4 regions of the Streptomyces deccanensis genome follow, and region 1 is predicted to be linked to each of the others. Evidence: riboswitches for the same ligand, from Rfam matches in the RefSeq annotation. Region 1 holds a riboswitch; each other region holds the start of a gene.
What was found. A riboswitch is a leader RNA that binds a small molecule or an ion and turns the genes downstream of it on or off. The one in region 1 is predicted to bind cobalamin.
Positions count from the first base shown of each region.

Region 1 (4,739 bases):
ATGTCCCGGCTCGCCTACGACCTGGAGAGCCTCTTCTCCCCCGCCCTCGCGGCCGCGCTGTTGTCCGTGACGACCTACGACGGCCTGTTCGGCGGCACGGTCCTCGGTTTCCTCGCCTCGGCCGCCCTGGTCGTCTCCACCGCCCTGCCCGAGCGGGCCGCCGTCACCACCCCGCGCACGGGCGGCGCGTACGCCAGGGCCACCGCCGGCACGCGCCTCTTCCTGGGCGTGCCCGAGCTGCGGGCCCTGCTCGCGCTGAACCTCGCGGTCGCGGCGGCCGGGGCGATGGTGACGGTGAACTCCGTCGTCTACGTCCGCGATGTGCTGGGCCTGTCGGCGGGCGCCGTGGCGCTGGCGCTCGGGGCCTACGGGGCGGGGTCGATGACCGTGGCGCTGGTGCTGCCCCGGGTGCTGGACAAGGTGCCGGACCGGGCCGTGATGCTGCCGGGCGCGCTGTCGCTGGCCGTCGTCTTCGCCGGGCTCGGGGCCGTCACGGGCGCGCAGGGCGGGAGTTGGCGGCTGCTCGGGCTGCTGGTGCTCTGGGCCGCGTTCGGGGCCGCGTGCTCGGCGGTGCTCACTCCGGCCGGGCGGCTCGTCCGCCGCTCGGTGGAGCCCGGTGCGCGGACGGCCGCGTTCGCCGCGCAGTTCTCCCTCTCGCACGGCTGCTGGCTGCTGACGTATCCGCTGGCCGGGTGGCTGGGGGCGGCGGCCGGGCTGAACTGGGCGGTGCTCGCCCTGGGTTCGCTCGCCCTCGGCGCGGCGCTGCTGGCCGTACGGCTGTGGCCGGCGGGGTCGACGGCCGACGCGCCCGCGGCCCATGTGCACGCCGACCTCCCCTTCGGTCACCCCCATCTGGTGGGAGCCCGGCGCGTCCCGACCGGCTGGCGGCACAGCCACGGCCACCTCGCGGACGGGCTGCATGCCTAGGGCGTGGTCCATTTCTCCTCGATCCGCGCGAACCGCCAGACCAGCAGGGCGACCGCCCAGGTCGCGAAGAAGAGGCCGACGACGACATAGCCGACGGTGTTGAGGTCGAGGCCGGAGACGTCGTCCCAGAAGGCGCCGTGCAGACGGGCCTTCTCGGCGACCAGGCCGAGGAGTTCGACCGTGCCGATGACGAGGGCGACGGCCACGGACAGACCCGTGATCACGAGGTTGTAGTAGACCTTGCGGACCGGCCGGGAGAACGCCCAGCCGTAGGCGAAGTTCATGAACGTGCCGTCCACGGTGTCGAGGAGGGACATCCCGGCGGCGAACAGGACGGGCAGACACAGGATCGCGTACCAGGGCAGTCCGGAGGCGGCGCCCGAGCCGGCGAGCACCAGCAGCGCGACCTCCGTCGCCGTGTCGAAGCCGAGGCCGAAGAGCATGCCGACGGGGTACATCTGCCAGGGCTTGGTGAGGGACCGCATCAACCGTCCGAGGAGCCGGTTCATCAGGCCCCGGCTGTTCAGCCGTTCCTCCAGCGCGGCCTCGTCGAAGGTTCCCGAGCGCATCTCGCGGAACACCTTCCAGATCCCCACCATGATCACCAGGTTGACGACGCCGATCACGTACAGGAACGTCCCGGAGACGGTGGTGCCGATCCAGCCGGACACGTCGTGCAGCGCGGAGCCGTCGTCGCGGACCGGTCCGGCGAGCGCCTTGACGCCGAGGGTGAGGAGGAAGGTGAGGACGAGCACGATCGACGAGTGGCCGAGGGAGAACCAGAAGCCGACCGACAGGGGGCGTTGCCCCTCCCCCCTCAGTTTGCGGGTGGTGTTGTCGATGGCGGCGATGTGGTCGGCGTCGAAGGCGTGCCGCATGCCCAGGGTGTAGGCGGTGACACCCATACCGATACCGAAGGTCTTGCTGCCGACGCTGTAGTGCTCGGGGGCGACGATCACCACCAGGGTGAACCAGCCGACGAGGTGCAGCGCCAGGATGAATCCGGCCATCCCGCCCAGGCTCGCCCACTCCTTGCGCGACATCGAGGCGCGGATCCGCCGCCATGAGAACCCGCCCGTCCCGGGGGTGGCCGAGGGGGCGGTGTCGGTACCAGGAGCCATGGGGCGTGGGCCTTCTCTTCGTGCGGGCGGTCGGGCCCCCTCAGCCTTGTGCGCCCATTTGGCAGCTGCAACTTTGTCGCAGTAAAGCTCCCGTCTGTTTTCGGTCAGGTGGGGGCTCTTGGCGTGACGTGGGGCGTACGCCGGAGTGTGAGCCGGGGTGTGAGCTGTCGCACGGCGCCCGCGCGCCCCTCGCCTCCGCTTGTCAGCGTCCTTATGCGGGCATTACTGTCACCACGCCTTGGTGAACGGGAAATCCGGTGTGATGCCGGTGCGGCCCTCGCCACTGTGATCGGGAAGTCCGGCTCCGGTCCTCACGGACAGCCACTGGGTCTTCGGACCCGGGAAGGCGGAGCACGGGCGGTGTCACCCGTAAGCCAGGAGACCGGCCAAGGCGCGTCAACCATCCACGAGGTGCTGGAGAGGGTCTGCTGAGCCATGCACATAGCCGAGGGTTTCCTTCCTCCGGCGCACGCGATCGCCTGGGGCGTCGCGTCCGCGCCGTTCGTCGTCCACGGAGTCAGGGCACTCACCCGTGAAGTCAGGGAACACCCCGAGAGCACACTGCTGCTCGGCGCCTCCGGGGCCTTCACGTTCGTCCTGTCCGCGCTGAAGCTCCCGTCCGTCACCGGGAGTTGTTCCCACCCCACCGGCACCGGACTCGGTGCCATCCTGTTCCGGCCGCCGATCATGGCGGTCCTCGGCACCATCACCCTGCTCTTCCAGGCCCTGCTGCTCGCACACGGCGGTCTGACCACGCTCGGCGCCAACGTCTTCTCGATGGCGATCGTCGGGCCCTGGGCAGGGTACGGCGTCTACCGGCTGCTGCGACGCTTCGACGTGCCGCTGATGGTGACCGTGTTCTTCGGCGCGTTCTTCGCCGACCTGGTCACCTACTGCGTCACCAGCGTGCAGTTGGCGCTCGCGTTCCCCGACCCGAGCAGCGGCTTCCTGGGCGCGCTCGGCAAGTTCGGCTCCATCTTCGCCGTCACCCAGATCCCGCTCGCGGTCAGCGAGGGGCTGCTCACGGTGCTGGTGATGCGTCTGCTGGTGCAGTCGAGCAAGGGCGAACTCACCCGGCTCGGCGTGCTCCTGACCGACCGGCGGAACCGCGTAGGGACCGGGACGGAGAACGAGACCGAGGCGGTGGCCCGATGAAGCGGAACACGAAGATCAACGCGCTGCTGCTGCTCGCCGTGGCCGCGCTCGCCGTCCTGCCGCTGGCCCTCGGTCTCGGCGACCACAAGGAGGAGCCCTTCACGGGCGCCGACGCCGAGGCGGAGACGGCGATCACGGAGATCGAGCCGGACTACGAGCCGTGGTTCTCCCCCCTCTACGAACCGCCGTCCGGTGAGATCGAGTCGGCGCTCTTCGCCCTCCAGGCCGCCCTCGGCGCGGGCGTCCTCGCCTACTACTTCGGCATCCACCGGGGCCGGCGCCAGGGCGAGGCCCGGGCCCGGGCCCTGCTGGACGCGTCTGAGGCCGCCGACACGGCCCCGGCGCGGCCGTTGGACGCGGCGGTCACGACGACGCCCGCGAACGCGGCGGTCGCGGCCTCCACGGCGACGGCGTCCGGCGACGACGGCTCGGCCGGTGGCTCCGGGGAGTCCCCCGCCGGGCGGGGCTGACCCGGGTGCTGCCGATCGACGTGGCGGCGCACAGCAGTCGCTGGCGCCGCCGCCATCCCGTGGACAAGGCCGTGCTCGGGCTCGGCCTCACCGTGCTCGCGATCTCCCTGCCCCCCTGGCCCGGCGCGGCCCTGGTCCTGCTGACCGCGCTCGTGGTGCTGCTGGGCCCCGCGGGCGTGCCCGGCCGTCGGCTGTGGCGGGCCTACCGGGTGCCGTTGGGCTTCTGTGTGACCGGCGCGCTGCCGCTGCTCGTCCAGGTGGGCGGTCCGGACGGGTTCCTCACCCCCGCCGACGGCGGACCGGTCCGCGCGGCGGAGCTGCTGCTGCGCACCTCGGCCGCCTCCCTCGGCGTCCTCCTGTTCGCCTTCACCACCCCCATGTCGGACCTGCTGCCCCGGCTGGTGCGGGCCGGGGTGCCCGCGCCGGTCGTGGACGTGGCCCTGGTCACGTACCGGATGAGCTTTCTGCTCCTGGACTCCGTGCGCCGGATCCGGGAGGCGCAGGCGGCCCGGCTGGGGCACACCACCCGGGCCGCCACCTGGCGTTCCCTCGCCGGGCTCGGCGCCACCGCGTTCGTCCGGGCCTTCGACCGGGCGGCCCGGCTGCAGACCGGGCTCGCCGGACGCGGGTACGACGGCACCCTGCGGGTCCTGGTGCCCGAGGCCCGGGTGTCCGTGCGCTTCACCGCGGCCAGTGTCGTGCTCCTCGCGGCCGTGGCCGCCCTCACCCTCGTCCTGGAAAGGCCGCTGACATGAGCGAGCCCGTGCTCGTCGCCCTGCGGGGCGCCTCGTTCGCGTACGAGGACGGACCGACCGTGCTCAACGACCTCGACTTCGACGTGCGCGAGGGGCGCGCCCTCGCCCTGCTCGGCCGCAACGGCAGCGGAAAGACCACGCTGATGCGACTGCTCAGCGGCGGACTGCGGCCCCGTACGGGCGAGTTGACGGTCGAGGGGCACCCGGTGACGTACGACCGCAAGGGTCTCACCCGGCTGCGGACGACGGTCCAACTGGTCGTGCAGGACCCGGACGACCAGCTCTTCGCGGCCTCCGTCGCGCAGGACGTG
Region 1 is NZ_CP092431.1:683,898-688,636, forward strand. Features, by position in the region: gene L3078_RS03100 (MFS transporter) at 1-927, shown strand, start outside; gene nicT (Nickel transporter NicT) at 924-2,048, opposite strand; cobalamin riboswitch at 2,271-2,453, shown strand; gene L3078_RS03110 (energy-coupling factor ABC transporter permease) at 2,484-3,203, shown strand; gene L3078_RS03115 (energy-coupling factor ABC transporter substrate-binding protein) at 3,200-3,673, shown strand; gene cbiQ (cobalt ECF transporter T component CbiQ) at 3,679-4,428, shown strand; gene L3078_RS03125 (energy-coupling factor ABC transporter ATP-binding protein) at 4,425-4,739, shown strand, end outside.

Region 2 (4,739 bases), 8.6 Mb from region 1:
GAACATCGGGTCGCCCTCGGCGAGGACCGCGACCGTGCGCCCGGCGTCGAGATGTGCCGCGAGCCGGGCCGACGCCTCCGCGTAGAAGTCCTCCATCGCACCCTTGTAACCGCCGGGGTGGTCGGTGGTCTCCGTCGTCAGCGGATACATCAGCCGTTCCTCGATGTGGTCGGCGCGCAGATGCTTCGCCGCGATCGAGCGGGCGATGGAACGGCCGTGCCGGGCGCAGTGATACGCGATCACGTCCGCCTCGGAGATCACCTCGACGGCCCGCACGGTCATCAGGGACGGGTCACCGGGGCCGAGCCCCACCCCGTACAGCTTGCCGCTCACTCTTCCTCACTCGCGATCGCGTTGAGCGCGGCGGCGGCGATGGCGCTCCCGCCGCGACGGCCGCGTACGACGAGGTGCTCCAGGCCCGACGGGTGCTCCGCCAGCGCGTCCTTGGACTCGGCGGCGCCGACGAAGCCGACCGGCACACCGATGACGGCGGCGGGCCGGGGCGCGCCCTCGTCGATCATCTCCAGCAGCCGGAAGAGCGCGGTGGGCGCGTTGCCCACGGCCACCACCGAGCCCTCCAGACGGTCCCGCCACAGCTCCAGCGCGGCGGCGCTGCGCGTGGTGCCCAGCTTCGCCGCCAGCGCGGGGACGGCCGGGTCGGAGAGCGTGCACAGCACGTCGTTGTCGGCGGGCAGCCGCTTGCGGGTCACCCCGCTGGCCACCATCTTGACGTCGGTGAAGATGGGCGCCCCGGCCCGCAGGGCCTCGCGGGCGCGGGCCACCACGTCGGGCGTGTACGTCAAGTCCCGTACCAGGTCGACCATTCCGCAGGCGTGGATCATCCGGACCGCGACCTGGCTGACATCGGCGGGCAGGGCCGCGAGGTCCGCCTCCGCGCGGATGGTGGCGAAGGACTGCCGGTAGATCGCCGGGCCGTCCTTCTCGTAGTCGTAGGTGGTCACGGTGGTCTTCTCGCTGCTCTCGGTCGTCGTACGGGGGGCGTTCGTGCGGGGATCGTGCGTGCGGGTGTCGTTCGTGCGGGTGTCGTTCGTGGTGCTCATGAGGTGATCGCCGTCAGGGCGTCGGCGAGTTGCCCGGGGTCGGCCATGGACGCGGTGCGCGGGGCCTGACCGGGAGCCGTGCGGGACAGCTCGTAGCCGCCGCCCCCCACCGCCACCACGTCGACGTGTTCACCCCGGGGGTGGCCGCAGCGGCGTTCGCAGCCGGACCAGTACAGGGGGAGCCCGGCGCGGCCCGCCGCCTCCAGAGTCTCGGTCGCGTCCGCCCGTACGTCCGCCAGGGACTTGGCGCAGCCGGGGCGTCCGATGCAGGCGCCGACGCGCAGCCAGGGGGAGGCGGGATCGGTGACGAGGCCGGTCACCGAGAGCCGGGCGAGCGCGTCGGTCGCCCGCTCCTCGTCCAGACCCGGTACGGGGACGACGACTCCGCGCCAGGGGGTCAGCCGCAGCTCACGGGAGGAAGCGGTGGCCGCCAGTGCGGTCAACTCCCGCCACTGGAGCGGGGTGAGGCGACCGAGCGGGACGTGTACGGAGAGGGCGTCGCCGACAACTCCCGGCGGCGGGCCGTCGGGTCCGGGGGGCGGGCCGTCGGTCGCGGCCGATGGGCCGTCGGGTCCGGCCGCGGTCGTCCCGCTCCCGTCGCCGACCCGGATCGCGGTGTCGACGCCGACGGCCGTCAGCCGGTTCCGGACCTCGTGGAGCAGCGCGTCCTGGGAGGGGAGTTCGGTCACACGCCAGACCCGCGCCCCGCTCTGCCGCGCCGCCTCCAGGAAGGTCTCGGCGGCGGCGAGCGCGGCCCGGGCCGCGTGCTCACCGGGGACCGACAGGCTCTCGCCGGCCGTCCCCAGGCTCAGCAGCGCGCCGTCGCCCCCGGTCGCCCGGACGGTCACATCGGCGTCCAGCGCGGCCACGTCCCCCCGCCCGTCGTCGAGCGCGAACAGGAACCGGCCCGACAAGCGCCGCGCCGCCTCGCTCGCGCACAGCGCGGTGTCCAGGGCGGTCAGCCAGGGCCGTACGTCGCGCAGACCGCGTCCGTCGAGACCGGACAGGGGCGAGGCGACGATGTTGCGCACCCGCTCGTGCCCGGCGGACGGCAACAGCCCCGCCGCGTCCAGCGCTTCGGCCAGCTCGCCCCCGCAGCCCTCGGGCAGCCCCCGCAGCTGCACATTGCCCCGGGAAGTGAGGTGAAGATCACCGTCCCCGAGCCGTCGCGCCGCCTCGGCGAGCGCCTCGGCCTGGCGGACGGTCAGCACACCACCGGGCACCCGGACCCGGGCCAGTGCCCCGTCGTCCGCCGCATGCAGCCGCAGTGTCCCCGGGCAGGCGTCGCCACGGTCCCGTGTGACCGCTGTGGCCTGGGACGATGAACGCAGGGGAGGCGTGGACATGGCGGCGAGCATACCCACCGGCACATCGGACGTATCCTCCGCCCTTTTGGGGCAGCCTTCCTTTTGAGGCGACCCTTACTATGCTGCTCGGTGGATCATCCGGTCCATCGACGCCACCACGGCGACAGGGGAGGAAGCCCGGTGTGAGTCCGGCGCGGTCCCGCCACTGTGAGCCCGTCCCAGGAGGGTCGGGCGAGTCAGGAACTCCCTTCCCCGTACCCCTCGGCCCGCCCGAGCAGGGGAGACTTTCGATTCGACACCGCCCGGGGCGCGGACCCCGAGGAAGGCCAGCAGCCGCATGCAGCCATCGTCCGGGGAGCGCTCCGCGCAGCCCCGCATCCTGCTCCTGTCGACCTCCGACACCGACCTGCTCAGCGCCCGCGCGGCCGCCGGCCCGGTCCCCTACCGCTTCGCCAACCCCTCGCGCCTCGCGCTGGAGGACCTCCCGGCGCTCCTCGACGGCACCGACCTGGTCGTCGTACGCCTCCTCGGTGGCATCCGCGCCTGGCAGGACGGCCTCGACCTGCTGCTCGCCGACGGCCGCCCGGTCGTCGTCCTCACCGGTGAACAGGCGCCCGACGCCCAGCTGATGGCCGCCTCCACCGTCCCGGTCGGCATCGCCGCCGAGGCCCACGCCTACCTCGCCCACGGCGGCCCCGCCAACCTGGAGCAGCTGGCCCGCTTCCTCTCCGACACGGTCCTGCTCACCGGCCACGGCTTCGACGCGCCCGCGCCCGCGCCCTCCTGGGGCCCACTGGAGCGCACCGCCCGCGACACCGCCGACGGCCCGACCATCGCCGTGCTCTACTACCGGGCCCACCACATGAGCGGCAACACCGCCTTCGTGGGCGCCCTGTGCGAGGCGATCGAGGACAAGGGCGCCCGCGCGCTCCCGCTGTACGTGGCCTCCCTGCGGGCCCCCGAGCCCGAGCTGATCGAGGAACTCCGCGCCGCCGACGCCATCGTCACCACCGTCCTCGCCGCAGGCGGCACCAAGCCCGCCGAGGCGTCGGCCGGCGGCGACGACGAGTCCTGGGACGCTGGCGCCCTCACCGGCCTCGACGTGCCGATCCTCCAGGCCCTGTGCCTGACCGGCTCGCGCGCCGCCTGGGAGGAGAACGACGAGGGCGTGTCCCCGCTCGACGCGGCCAGCCAGATCGCCGTCCCCGAGTTCGACGGCCGCCTGATCACCGTCCCGTTCTCCTTCAAGGAGATCGACGAGGACGGACTCCCGGCCTACGTCGCCGACCCCGAGCGCGCCGCCCGCGTCGCCGGGATCGCCGTACGCCACGCGCGCCTGCGCCACATCGCCAACGCGGACAAGCGCCTCGCGCTCGTCCTCTCCGCCTACCCGACCAAGCACTCCCGCATCGGCAACGCGGTCGGCCTGGACACCCCCGCCAGCGCGGTCGCCCTGCTGCGCCGACTGCGCGGGGAGGGCTACGACTTCGGGACGGACGCCGAGGTGCCGGGTCTGGCCTCCGGCGACGGCGACGAGCTGATCCGCGCGCTGATCGAGGCCGGCGGTCACGACCAGGACTGGCTGACCGAGGAGCAGTTGGCTCGCAACCCGGTCCGGATCCCGGCGGCCGACTACCGCCGCTGGTACGCCGAACTCCCCGAGGAACTGCGCACGTCCGTCGAGGAGCACTGGGGCCCGCCGCCCGGCGAGATGTTCGTCGACCGCAGCGCCAACCCGGAGGGCGACATCGTCCTCGCGGCACTGCGCTTCGGCAACCTGCTGATCCTCATCCAGCCGCCGCGCGGCTTCGGCGAGAACCCGATCGCGATCTACCACGACCCGGACCTCCCGCCCTCCCACCACTACCTGGCCGCCTACCGCTGGATCGCGGCCCGCGCCGAGGACGGCGGCTTCGGCGCCGACGCGATGATCCACCTCGGCAAGCACGGCAACCTGGAGTGGCTCCCCGGCAAGAACGCCGGCCTGTCCGCCGCGTGCGGCCCCGACGCCGCCCTCGGCGACCTGCCGCTGGTCTACCCGTTCCTGGTCAACGACCCGGGCGAGGGCACCCAGGCCAAGCGCCGCGTGCACGCCACCCTCGTCGACCACCTCGTGCCGCCGATGGCCCGCGCCGACTCCTACGGCGACATCGCGCGCCTGGAGCAACTCCTCGACGAGTACGCCCAGATCTCCTCCATGGACCCGGCGAAGCTGCCCGCGATCCGCGCCCAGATCTGGACCCTCATCCAGGCCGCCAAGCTCGACCACGACCTCGGTCTGGACGACCGCCCGGAGGACGACGGCTTCGACGACTTCCTGCTGCACGTCGACGGCTGGCTCTGCGAGGTCAAGGACGCCCAGATCCGCGAC
Region 2 is NZ_CP092431.1:9,248,105-9,252,843, forward strand. Features, by position in the region: gene L3078_RS40705 (precorrin-2 C(20)-methyltransferase) at 1-333, opposite strand, end outside; gene L3078_RS40710 (precorrin-8X methylmutase) at 330-962, opposite strand; gene cobG (precorrin-3B synthase) at 1,058-2,419, opposite strand; cobalamin riboswitch at 2,500-2,630, shown strand; gene cobN (cobaltochelatase subunit CobN) at 2,706-4,739, shown strand, end outside.
Region 2: it holds a riboswitch for cobalamin, as region 1 does, so the genes downstream of both, cobN (cobaltochelatase subunit CobN) here and L3078_RS03110 (energy-coupling factor ABC transporter permease) in region 1, are expected to answer to the same signal.

Region 3 (4,739 bases), 6.2 Mb from region 1:
GCTCCCGACGGCATCGACGAGACCAGGCCCCAGGACTACACGGCGGACGCGGGCGACCCGGGCGTCCAGGTCGAACTGCCTCCGGCGACGGCGGGCTCGAGCCACTAGGCGTGGCCTCCGGCCGACCCCGCGTCCGGTGCGTTGTCGGGTGCGGGTGGGTGGGGGCTGGTCGCGCAGTTCCCCGCGCCCCTGAAAGGCCTACGGCCTTTCGGCCCGAAAAAGCACGGGGCGCAGCCCCTGCTTTTTCAGGGGCGCGGGGAACTGCGCGAGAAGCCCCACCGGACGGACGCATGGGGGTCAAAGGGGCGCAGCCCCTGGAGGATGGGACGGGTAGGGGCGGCGGGGGCGCAAAACACCCGGCTACGCTGAAGCGGTGACCCGCCCCCCGATCGTCCTGGACAGCGACCCCGGCATCGACGACGCCGTAGCCCTCCAGTACCTCCTGGGCACCGACCTGTGGGATTTCAAGGCATACACCTCCGTCGGCGGCAACCTCCCCGCCGAGGCGACCTACACCAACGCCCGAGCCCTGGCCAGAGCCCTCCGCATCGACCCCCACGTCCCGGTCCACAGAGGCGCCGGCCGCCCCCTCTCCCGCCTCCCCTACCGCGAGGCATCCGCCTTCCACGGCCCCGCGGGCCTCGGCGGCGAAACCCTCCCCGACTCGACGGCCCCCCACCCCACGGAGTCGTCCGCCCAGGCCCTGCTCCGCCTGTCGAGGGAGTACGAGGGCGAGCTGACGGTCTGCGCCACCGGCCCCCTCACCAACGTGGCCATCGCCCTGCTGGAGGACCCGCACTTCGCCCACCGCGTCCGCAGGTTCGTGTTCATGGGCGGCGCCGCCCAGGTCCCTGGCAACTTCACCCCCGTCGCCGAGTTCAACATCTGGGCAGACCCGGACGCCGCCGAGATCGTCCTCTCCTCCGGCATCCCGTTCACCATGGTCGACCTGGACGCCTCGCACCGCTGGCTCTTCCGCCCCGAGGACCTCGCCGCGCTGGAGGCCGCGGGCCCCGGCACCGCCCTCGCCGCGCGGCTGATGCGGACCTACATGGACGCCTACACCCGCCACGGCGGGGACGGCACCTGTCCGCTGCACGATCCGCTGGCCGTGGGCGTGTGCGGTGACGAGGCGTTCGTCGAGGTGGCCGAGGGTGCCGTCGTCGTGGAGTGCGCGAGCGAACTCACGCGCGGCCAGACCGTGTTCGTGCCGGCCGCCGCCCGGCGCGTCTACTACTCCGAGTCCCCTGCCCTGACCGCCCGTCTGCGCGCCACCGGCCGCGTCGCGCTCGGGCCGGGCACCCGCGACTTCAGCTCGGACTTCGTGACGACGCTGCCCAGGTGGCCTGCGACGGCCTGACAAAATCCGATAGTCCGACGGACGGCGGCCCCTGTGGAAAACCGCCGACCCGCGCAGCCGCCCCTCGTGCACACTGCGACGCATGGACATCACGATCAGGCCGGCGGCTCCCGACGAGTACGCCGCGCTCGGCGAGATCACCGCCCAGGCCTACCTCGGAGACGGACTGCTGGACTTCGGGGAGAGCGACCGGTACCTCGACGAGCTGCGGGACGTGGCGAAGCGGGCGGCCGAGGCCGAGGTGCTCGTCGCGGTCGCGGACGGGCAGGTGCTGGGCGGGGTGACCTTCGTCCCCGCGGGCGGGCCCATGGCCGACATCGCCCGCGCGGGGGAGGCCGAGATACGGATGCTCGCGGTGTCCCCGGAAGCCCGAGGGCGGGGTGTCGGCGAGGCACTCGTGCGGGCCTGCCTGGAGCGTGCCCGCGCCGTCGAGGGCTGTGTGCGCGTCGTTCTGTCGACCCAGCGGAGCATGCACGCGGCCCATCGCATCTACGGACGGCTGGGCTTCACTCGCACACCTGAGCGCGACTGGAACCCCCTCCCCGACCTTCTCGACATCACGCTGATCACCTATGAGTTGACGCTCTGACACCCTGCGAAACCGAACGCGACACAACATGTGGGGGTGACACCGCGCCCCGGCACTAGATGTATGCTCATGCTCGCTGTCGCCGCAGGGGAATCCGGTGTGAATCCGGAGCTGTCCCGCAACGGTGTACTCGCGTGCATTCATCGCCATATGTGCACGCCTGTTCAGTCCGAACACCTGCCGACAGTGCGCCCGGCCGTCCGGTCCGGGTGCCGTGACGTCCGGGCCTCGTGGAATGGGCCGGTGGACGCGACGCTCCCGTGCGCTCGTGTGCTGCCGCCTGCCCTCCGCAGGGCCCCCAGCCGAGCGAGGGAGAGCCCCACGTGACCATCGCGCCAGCCGATCCGGTGTCGGCCGATCCGGTTTCAGCCGACCTGGCTTCAGCCGAGCCGGTGCCCGTCGACCCGGTGTCAGCCGACCCGGCGTCGGAGACCGACGGTCCCGGTACCGCGTTGCTGCGGACCCTGACCGAGCTGACCGCCGACCTCCCCGACGCCGATCCCGGCCGGGTCGCCGCCGCCGCGCTGCGCGGCCGGTCGGTGCGCGCGTCCTCCGCCGAGATGGTCGCGGAGCTGCGTGAGCTGGCCACGGAGGCCGCCGCGGGCCTCATCGCCGAGGACCCCGCCTATTCGAGACTGGCCGCCCGGCTGCTGGCCGTCGACATCCGTGCCGAGGCGGCCTCGCAGGGTGTCACGACGTTCACCGAGTCCATCGCCGTCGGCCACCGGGAGGGCCTCGTCGCCGACCGTACGGCCGCGTTCGTCCGCGCCCACGCCGAGCGTCTCGACGCCCTGATCGACCCGGCCGGAGACGACCGCTTCGGCTACTTCGGTCTGCGCACCCTGCACAGCCGCTACCTGCTCCGGCACCCCCTCACCCGCAAGGTCGTCGAGACCCCCCAGCACTTCATGCTGCGGGTCGCCGCCGGCCTGGCCGAGGACACGGGAGCCGACACGGAGGCGGGCCTGCGCGCCCTCGACGAAGTCGCCGCGCTCTACGGGCTCATGAGCCGCCTCGACTACCTCCCTTCCTCCCCCACGCTCTTCAACTCCGGTACGCGACACCCCCAGATGTCGTCCTGCTACCTCCTCGACTCCCCGCTGGACGAGCTCGACTCCCTCTACGACCGCTACCACCAGGTGGCCCGCCTCTCGAAGCACGCCGGTGGCATCGGTCTGTCGTACTCCCGCATCCGTTCGCGCGGTTCGCTGATCCGGGGCACCAACGGCCACTCCAACGGCATCGTGCCGTTCCTGAAGACGCTGGACGCCTCGGTCGCCGCCGTGAACCAGGGCGGCCGGCGCAAGGGCGCGGCCGCGGTCTACCTGGAGACCTGGCACTCCGACATCGAGGAGTTCCTGGAGCTGCGCGACAACACCGGCGAGGATGCCCGGCGTACGCACAACCTGAACCTGGCGCACTGGATCCCGGACGAGTTCATGCGCCGGGTCGCCGCCGACGAGCAGTGGTCGCTGTTCTCCCCGTCCGACGTGCCCGAGCTGGTCGACCTGTGGGGCGCGGAGTTCGAGGCCGCGTACCGCAAGGCGGAGGCGGACGGCCTGGCGAGGAAGACGATCGCGGCCCGTGACCTGTACGGCCGGATGATGCGCACCCTCGCACAGACCGGCAACGGCTGGATGACCTTCAAGGACGCCGCCAACCGCACGGCGAACCAGACGGCCGAGCCGGGCCATGTGGTCCACTCCTCCAACCTCTGCACGGAGATCCTGGAGGTCACGAACGACGGGGAGACGGCCGTCTGCAACCTGGGCTCGGTGAACCTGGGCGCGTTCGTCGACCGGGCGACGGGCGACATGGACTGGGCGCGGCTGGACGCGACCGTCCGCACCGCCGTCACCTTCCTCGACCGCGTGGTCGACATCAACTTCTACCCGACCGAGCAGGCGGGCCGCTCCAACGCCAAGTGGCGTCCGGTCGGGCTCGGCGCGATGGGTCTCCAGGACGTCTTCTTCCAGCTGCGGCTGCCCTTCGACTCCCCCGAGGCGAAGGCGCTCTCCACCCGGATCGCCGAGCGGATCATGCTCGCCGCGTACGAGGCATCCGCCGATCTCGCCGAGCGGTCCGGCCCGCTGCCGGCCTGGGAGAAGACCCGTACGGCACGCGGGGTGCTGCACCCCGACCACTACGACGTCGAGACCACCTGGCCGGAGCGCTGGGCGGCCCTGCGTGAGCGCGTCGCGACGACGGGCCTGCGCAACTCCCTGCTCCTCGCCATCGCGCCGACGGCCACCATCGCCTCGATCGCCGGGGTGTACGAGTGCATCGAGCCGCAGGTGTCGAACCTGTTCAAGCGCGAGACGCTGTCCGGTGAGTTCCTCCAGGTCAACTCGTACCTGGTGAAGGACCTGAAGGAGCTGGGCGTCTGGGACGCGCGCACCCGTGAGGCGCTGCGCGAGTCGAACGGCTCGGTGCAGGACTTCGCGTGGATCCCGGCCGACGTCCGGGCGCTGTACCGCACGGCCTGGGAGATCCCGCAGCGCGGTCTGATCGACATGGCCGCCGCCCGCACGCCGTATCTGGACCAGTCGCAGTCGCTCAACCTCTTCCTGGAGACGCCGACCATCGGCAAGCTCTCCTCGATGTACGCGTACGCCTGGAAGTCGGGCCTGAAGACCACGTACTACCTGCGCTCCCGCCCGGCGACCCGCATCGCCCGCGCGGCACAGGGCCAGACGCAGGCCCAGGCGCAGCAGCCCGAGAAGACCATCCCCGTCCAGCAGTCGGCCGACCCGGACGCCGTCGCCTGCTCTCTTGAGAACCCCGAGTCCT
Region 3 is NZ_CP092431.1:6,865,018-6,869,756, reverse strand. Features, by position in the region: gene mctP (monocarboxylate uptake permease MctP) at 1-108, shown strand, start outside; gene L3078_RS30645 (nucleoside hydrolase) at 374-1,360, shown strand; gene L3078_RS30640 (GNAT family N-acetyltransferase) at 1,443-1,949, shown strand; cobalamin riboswitch at 2,013-2,148, shown strand; gene L3078_RS30635 (ribonucleoside-diphosphate reductase subunit alpha) at 2,273-4,739, shown strand, end outside.
Region 3: it holds a riboswitch for cobalamin, as region 1 does, so the genes downstream of both, L3078_RS30635 (ribonucleoside-diphosphate reductase subunit alpha) here and L3078_RS03110 (energy-coupling factor ABC transporter permease) in region 1, are expected to answer to the same signal.

Region 4 (4,739 bases), 1.7 Mb from region 1:
CGCCACCCGGCTGACCTACAAGCTCGGACAGCACACGAGCGAGAAGGCCTCCGGCAAGGGCTACCGCGCCGGTCAGATCGCCTCCGCGGGCCTGGTCTCGCTGGCCCACGGCACCAACGACGCCCAGAAGACGATGGGCATCATCACCCTCGCCCTGGTGGCCGGCGGCGCCCTCGCGCCCGACTCCGACCCGCCGGTGTGGGTCATCGTCTCCGCCGGTCTCGCCATCGCGCTCGGCACCTACCTGGGCGGCTGGCGCATCATCCGCACGATGGGCAAGGGCCTGACCGACCTCCAGCCGCAGCAGGGCTTCGCCGCCCAGACCAGCGCGGCCACGGTCATCCTGGCCTCCTCGCACCTCGGCTTCTCGCTCTCCACCACGCACTCGGTCTCCGGTGCGGTGATGGGCGCGGGCCTCGGCCGCAAGGGCGGGGTGGTCCGCTGGTCCACCGCGACCCGGATGTTCGTCGCGTGGGGTCTGACCCTGCCGGCCGCCGCGCTGGTCGCCGCGCTCGCCGAGTGGGTGACGTCCTTCGGCAGCTGGGGCACGGCCGTCGTCGCGGTCTTCCTCATCGCCTCCAGCGCCGCGATCTGGGTGATCTCGCGCCGTGAGGTCGTCGACCACACGAACGTCAACGACACCGAGGAAACGCCCGGTGTGGTGACCACGGCGATGGCCGCCGTGACGCCGCCGCCCACCGCCGCCGTGGCCGAGGAGCTCGCGGCGACCATCCCGGCACCCGCGGCCGCGGCCGCCGCCGAGACCCCGGCCCCGGCGAACTCGTCCGCGCCGACGCCCGCCGTCTGAGCCCCGCGACCTCCTGAGGAAGATCACCATGCACATCGACTGGGCAGCCCTGGGCTCCGTCTTCGGAGTCAGCCTCGTGGTCACCGTGGCCCTCGTCGGCCTCTTCACCCTGGGGATCGTCGGCCTCTCCAAGCGGGAGGCCGCGACCGCCGCCGGCACGTCGCCCGCGCTCGCCACGACAGCGGCGTACGCCTGCTTCGCGGCCTGCACGGCGGCGGTGGGTTACGGGATCTACCTGATCATGGCCTGAGGCCACGTTCACCCGCTCCACCTCGCACGACACACAGAAGCGCACCCCTCGTACCGTTCGATCCGGTACGAGGGGTGCGTCGTCGGTCCGCAGCCGGCCTCAGCGCTCCCCCGGCCTGCGCGGCCGGGGGGTGAGCCCCCACCACAGGCCCGCCCCCGTGGCGAGCAGGGCGGTCACCGCCGGCCAGACGACGGCCCGCGCCTCCGTCGCCGGCACCAGCAGGGCGGCGAGAGCTCCCATCCCCACGGCCAGGACTCCGGCGACCGTGCTGAAGAGCACCAGCGGGGCGGCCGCGGACAACAGCGTCCGCCGGTCCCTCGACGCCCTCGCACGCGCCACGGCGAATGTCTCGGTCCGGTCTTCCATCGCGTGTACCTCCCGTCCCCCGAACGGTTCGTCAAGAGCCGTCCGTACCCGGGTCCACAAGCCCCGCCAGAAAACCACACCACGCGGCGTGACGGAAGGAGTGCACAGCGTTCTGATGCCAGTTGGACGCACCGGGATGCGGCGCTCCCGCGTCGAGGACCAGCGGTGTGGGGCTCGGCACACCGTCGCGCCGCAGGTCAACAGCGAGTTGACGGGTCTCGAAGGGGCGTGGTGGACTGCCGGGGCCATGTACGACGGCAGGAGAGGAAGCCGGTGCGAGTCCGGCGCGGTCCCGCCACTGTCACCGGGGAAGCAACTCGACGCGTCTCCCGGGAGCCAGGAACTCTCGCCGTCGGTCTCGTCGAACCAGGGCGTGGACACCCTGAGTGAGGACATATCGCCATGTGCGGCTGCCACTTGAGTCCCAGCACCGGATCCGCGTACGCCCTCGCGGTCGGCTGAACCCGTGCGTGCCGATCGCGTCTTCGCGTACGGCGCCACCGCCGGACTCCTCGGTGATCTGCTGCTCGGTGATCCTCGCCGGGGGCATCCGGTCGCCGCGTTCGGGCGGGCCGCCGGTGCCGTGGAGCGGGTGCTGTGGCGGGACCACCGGGGGTGGGGCGCGCTGCACACCGCCGTGTGCGCGGGTGGCGCCGTGGCGCTCGGGGCCGTGGCCTCGACCGCCGTACGGCCGTCGCGCGTGGCCTCCGTCGCGTTGACCGCCGCCGCCACCTGGGCCGTCGTCGGGGGGACTTCGCTCGCGCGGGAGGCCCGGACGATCGGACGGTCCCTCGACGCGGGGGACGTCGAGGGCGCGCGGGCCCGGTTGCCTCACCTGTGCGGGCGGGACCCCCAGGCGCTCGACGCGGACGGGATCGCGCGGGCGGTCGTGGAGTCCGTCGCCGAGAACACCTCCGACGCGGTGGTGGGGGCGCTGGTCTGGGGAGCCGTGGCGGGAGTGCCCGGGCTGGTCGGGTTCCGGGCCGTCAACACGTTGGACGCCATGGTCGGTCACCGGTCGCAGCGGTACCGGCGGTTCGGCTGGGCCTCCGCGCGGCTGGACGACGTGGTGGGGTGGCCGGGGGCCCGGCTGACGGCGGTGCTGGCCGCCGCCTCCGGTGGGGACGCCCGGGGGGCCGTACGGGCCTGGCGCGCGGACGCGGGCAAGCACCCGAGCCCCAACGCGGGGCCCGTGGAGGCGTCGTTCGCGGGGGCGCTCGGAGTGCGGTTGGGGGGCACGTTGTCGTACGGGGGGCGGGTCGAGCATCGGCCTGTGCTGAATGGAGAGGGACGCGCCGTCGTCGTGGGGGACATCGAGCGGGCCGTTCGGTTGTCCCGGCGGGTGGGGTGGCTGGCGCTGGGGATCGGTGCGGGTGTGTCGCTGCTGCGGTCGAGGAGTCGAGGATGAGTGGCGGACTGCTGGTGGCCGGGACCACCTCCGACGCCGGGAAGAGCGTCGTCACCGCCGGGATCTGCCGGTGGCTGGTGCGGCAGGGGGTCAAGGTCGCGCCGTTCAAGGCGCAGAACATGTCGCTCAACTCCTTCGTGACGAAGGAGGGCGCCGAGATCGGGCGCGCGCAGGCCATGCAGGCGCAGGCGTGCCGGGTGGAGCCCACCGCGCTCATGAACCCCGTGCTGCTGAAGCCCGGGGGCGAGCGCAGCAGTCAGGTCGTGCTGCTCGGGAAGCCCGTGGGTGAGATGAGCGCGCGCGGCTATCACGGCGGGCGGCAACAGCGGCTGCTCGGGACCGTGTTGGAGTGCCTCACCGAGCTGCGGGGCACGTATGACGCGGTGATCTGCGAGGGGGCCGGCTCTCCGGCCGAGATCAATCTGCGGCGCACCGACATCGTCAACATGGGGATCGCCCGCAACGCCGGGCTGCCCGTGCTCGTGGTCGGTGACATCGACCGAGGTGGGGTGTTCGCGTCGTTCTTCGGGACCGTCGCACTGCTCTCCCCCGAGGACCAGGCCCTCGTCGCCGGGTTCCTCGTCAACAAGTTCCGGGGCGACGTCTCCCTGTTGGAGCCGGGGCTCGACATGCTGCGCGGGCTCACCGGGCGACGGACGTACGGGGTGCTGCCGTTCCGGCACGGGCTCGGGATCGACGAGGAGGACGGGCTGCGGGTCTCGCTGCGCGGGACGGTTCGGGAGTCGAACGTCGCGCCGCCCGTCGGGGAGGACGTGCTGCGGGTCGCCGTGTGCGCGGTGCCGCTGATGTCCAACTTCACCGATGTGGACGCGCTCGCCGCCGAACCCGGTGTCGTCGTGCGGTTCGTGGACCGGGCCGAGGAGTTGGCCGACGCGGACCTCGTCGTCGTGCCCGGCACTCGGGGCACGGTGCGGGCGCTGGAGTGGCTGCGGGAGCGGGGGCTGGCCGACGCGCTGGTGCGCAGGGCCGCCGAGGGGCGGCCGGTGCTCGGGATCTGCGGCGGGTTCCAGGTGCTCGGCGAGCGGATCGAGGACGAGGTCGAGAGCCGGCTCGGGCGGGTGGACGGGCTCGGGGTGCTTCCCGTGCGGGTCCGCTTCGCCGTGGAGAAGACACTGACCCGGCCCGTGGGCGAGGCCCTCGGTGAGCGGGTCGAGGGGTACGAGATCCACCACGGGGTCGCCGAGGTGCTGGGCGGCGAGCCCTTCCTGGACGGGTGCCGGGTCGGGCAGACCTGGGGCACGCACTGGCACGGGTCGCTGGAGTCGGACGGGTTCCGGCGGGCCTTCCTGCGCGAGGTGGCGGCGGCTTCGGGGCGGCGGTTCGTGCCGGCCCCCGACACGTCGTTCGCCGAGCTGCGCGAGGAGCAGCTGGACCGGCTCGGCGATCTGATCGAGGAGCACGCGGACACGGACGCGCTGTGGCGGCTCATCGAGTCGGGCGCGCCGACGGGGTTGCCGTTCGTACCGCCGGGGGCGCCGGGATGAGGGCGCCGGGTCGCCCTCACCAGGAGAGGAAACTTCGTCTGCCGGCCGGTGGGGCTTCTCGCGCAGTTCCCCGCGCCCCTGAAAGGCAGGGGCTGCGCCCCGTTCCTTTCATCCCGCCCGTCCGCCCCCGTCTCGCTCATTCACCTCTAGGAGGTATCACCGCGTGAGCACGCACTTCCCCTTCACCGCCGTCGTCGGGCAGGGCGATCTGCAACTCGCCCTGCTCCTCAACGCCATCTCCCCGCGTATCGGCGGCGTGCTGGTGCGCGGTGAGAAGGGCACCGCCAAGAGCACCGCCGTGCGGGCGCTCGCGGCGCTGCTGCCGCCGGTGGAGGTCGTCGTCGGCTGCCGGTTCTCGTGCGACCCCGTGCAGCCGGACCCGACGTGTCCGGACGGGCCGCA
Region 4 is NZ_CP092431.1:2,397,775-2,402,513, forward strand. Features, by position in the region: gene L3078_RS10700 (inorganic phosphate transporter) at 1-808, shown strand, start outside; gene L3078_RS10705 (hypothetical protein) at 837-1,058, shown strand; gene L3078_RS10710 (hypothetical protein) at 1,158-1,424, opposite strand; cobalamin riboswitch at 1,640-1,792, shown strand; gene L3078_RS10715 (cobalamin biosynthesis protein) at 1,891-2,832, shown strand; gene L3078_RS10720 (cobyric acid synthase) at 2,829-4,337, shown strand; gene L3078_RS10725 (putative cobaltochelatase) at 4,501-4,739, shown strand, end outside.
Region 4: it holds a riboswitch for cobalamin, as region 1 does, so the genes downstream of both, L3078_RS10715 (cobalamin biosynthesis protein) here and L3078_RS03110 (energy-coupling factor ABC transporter permease) in region 1, are expected to answer to the same signal.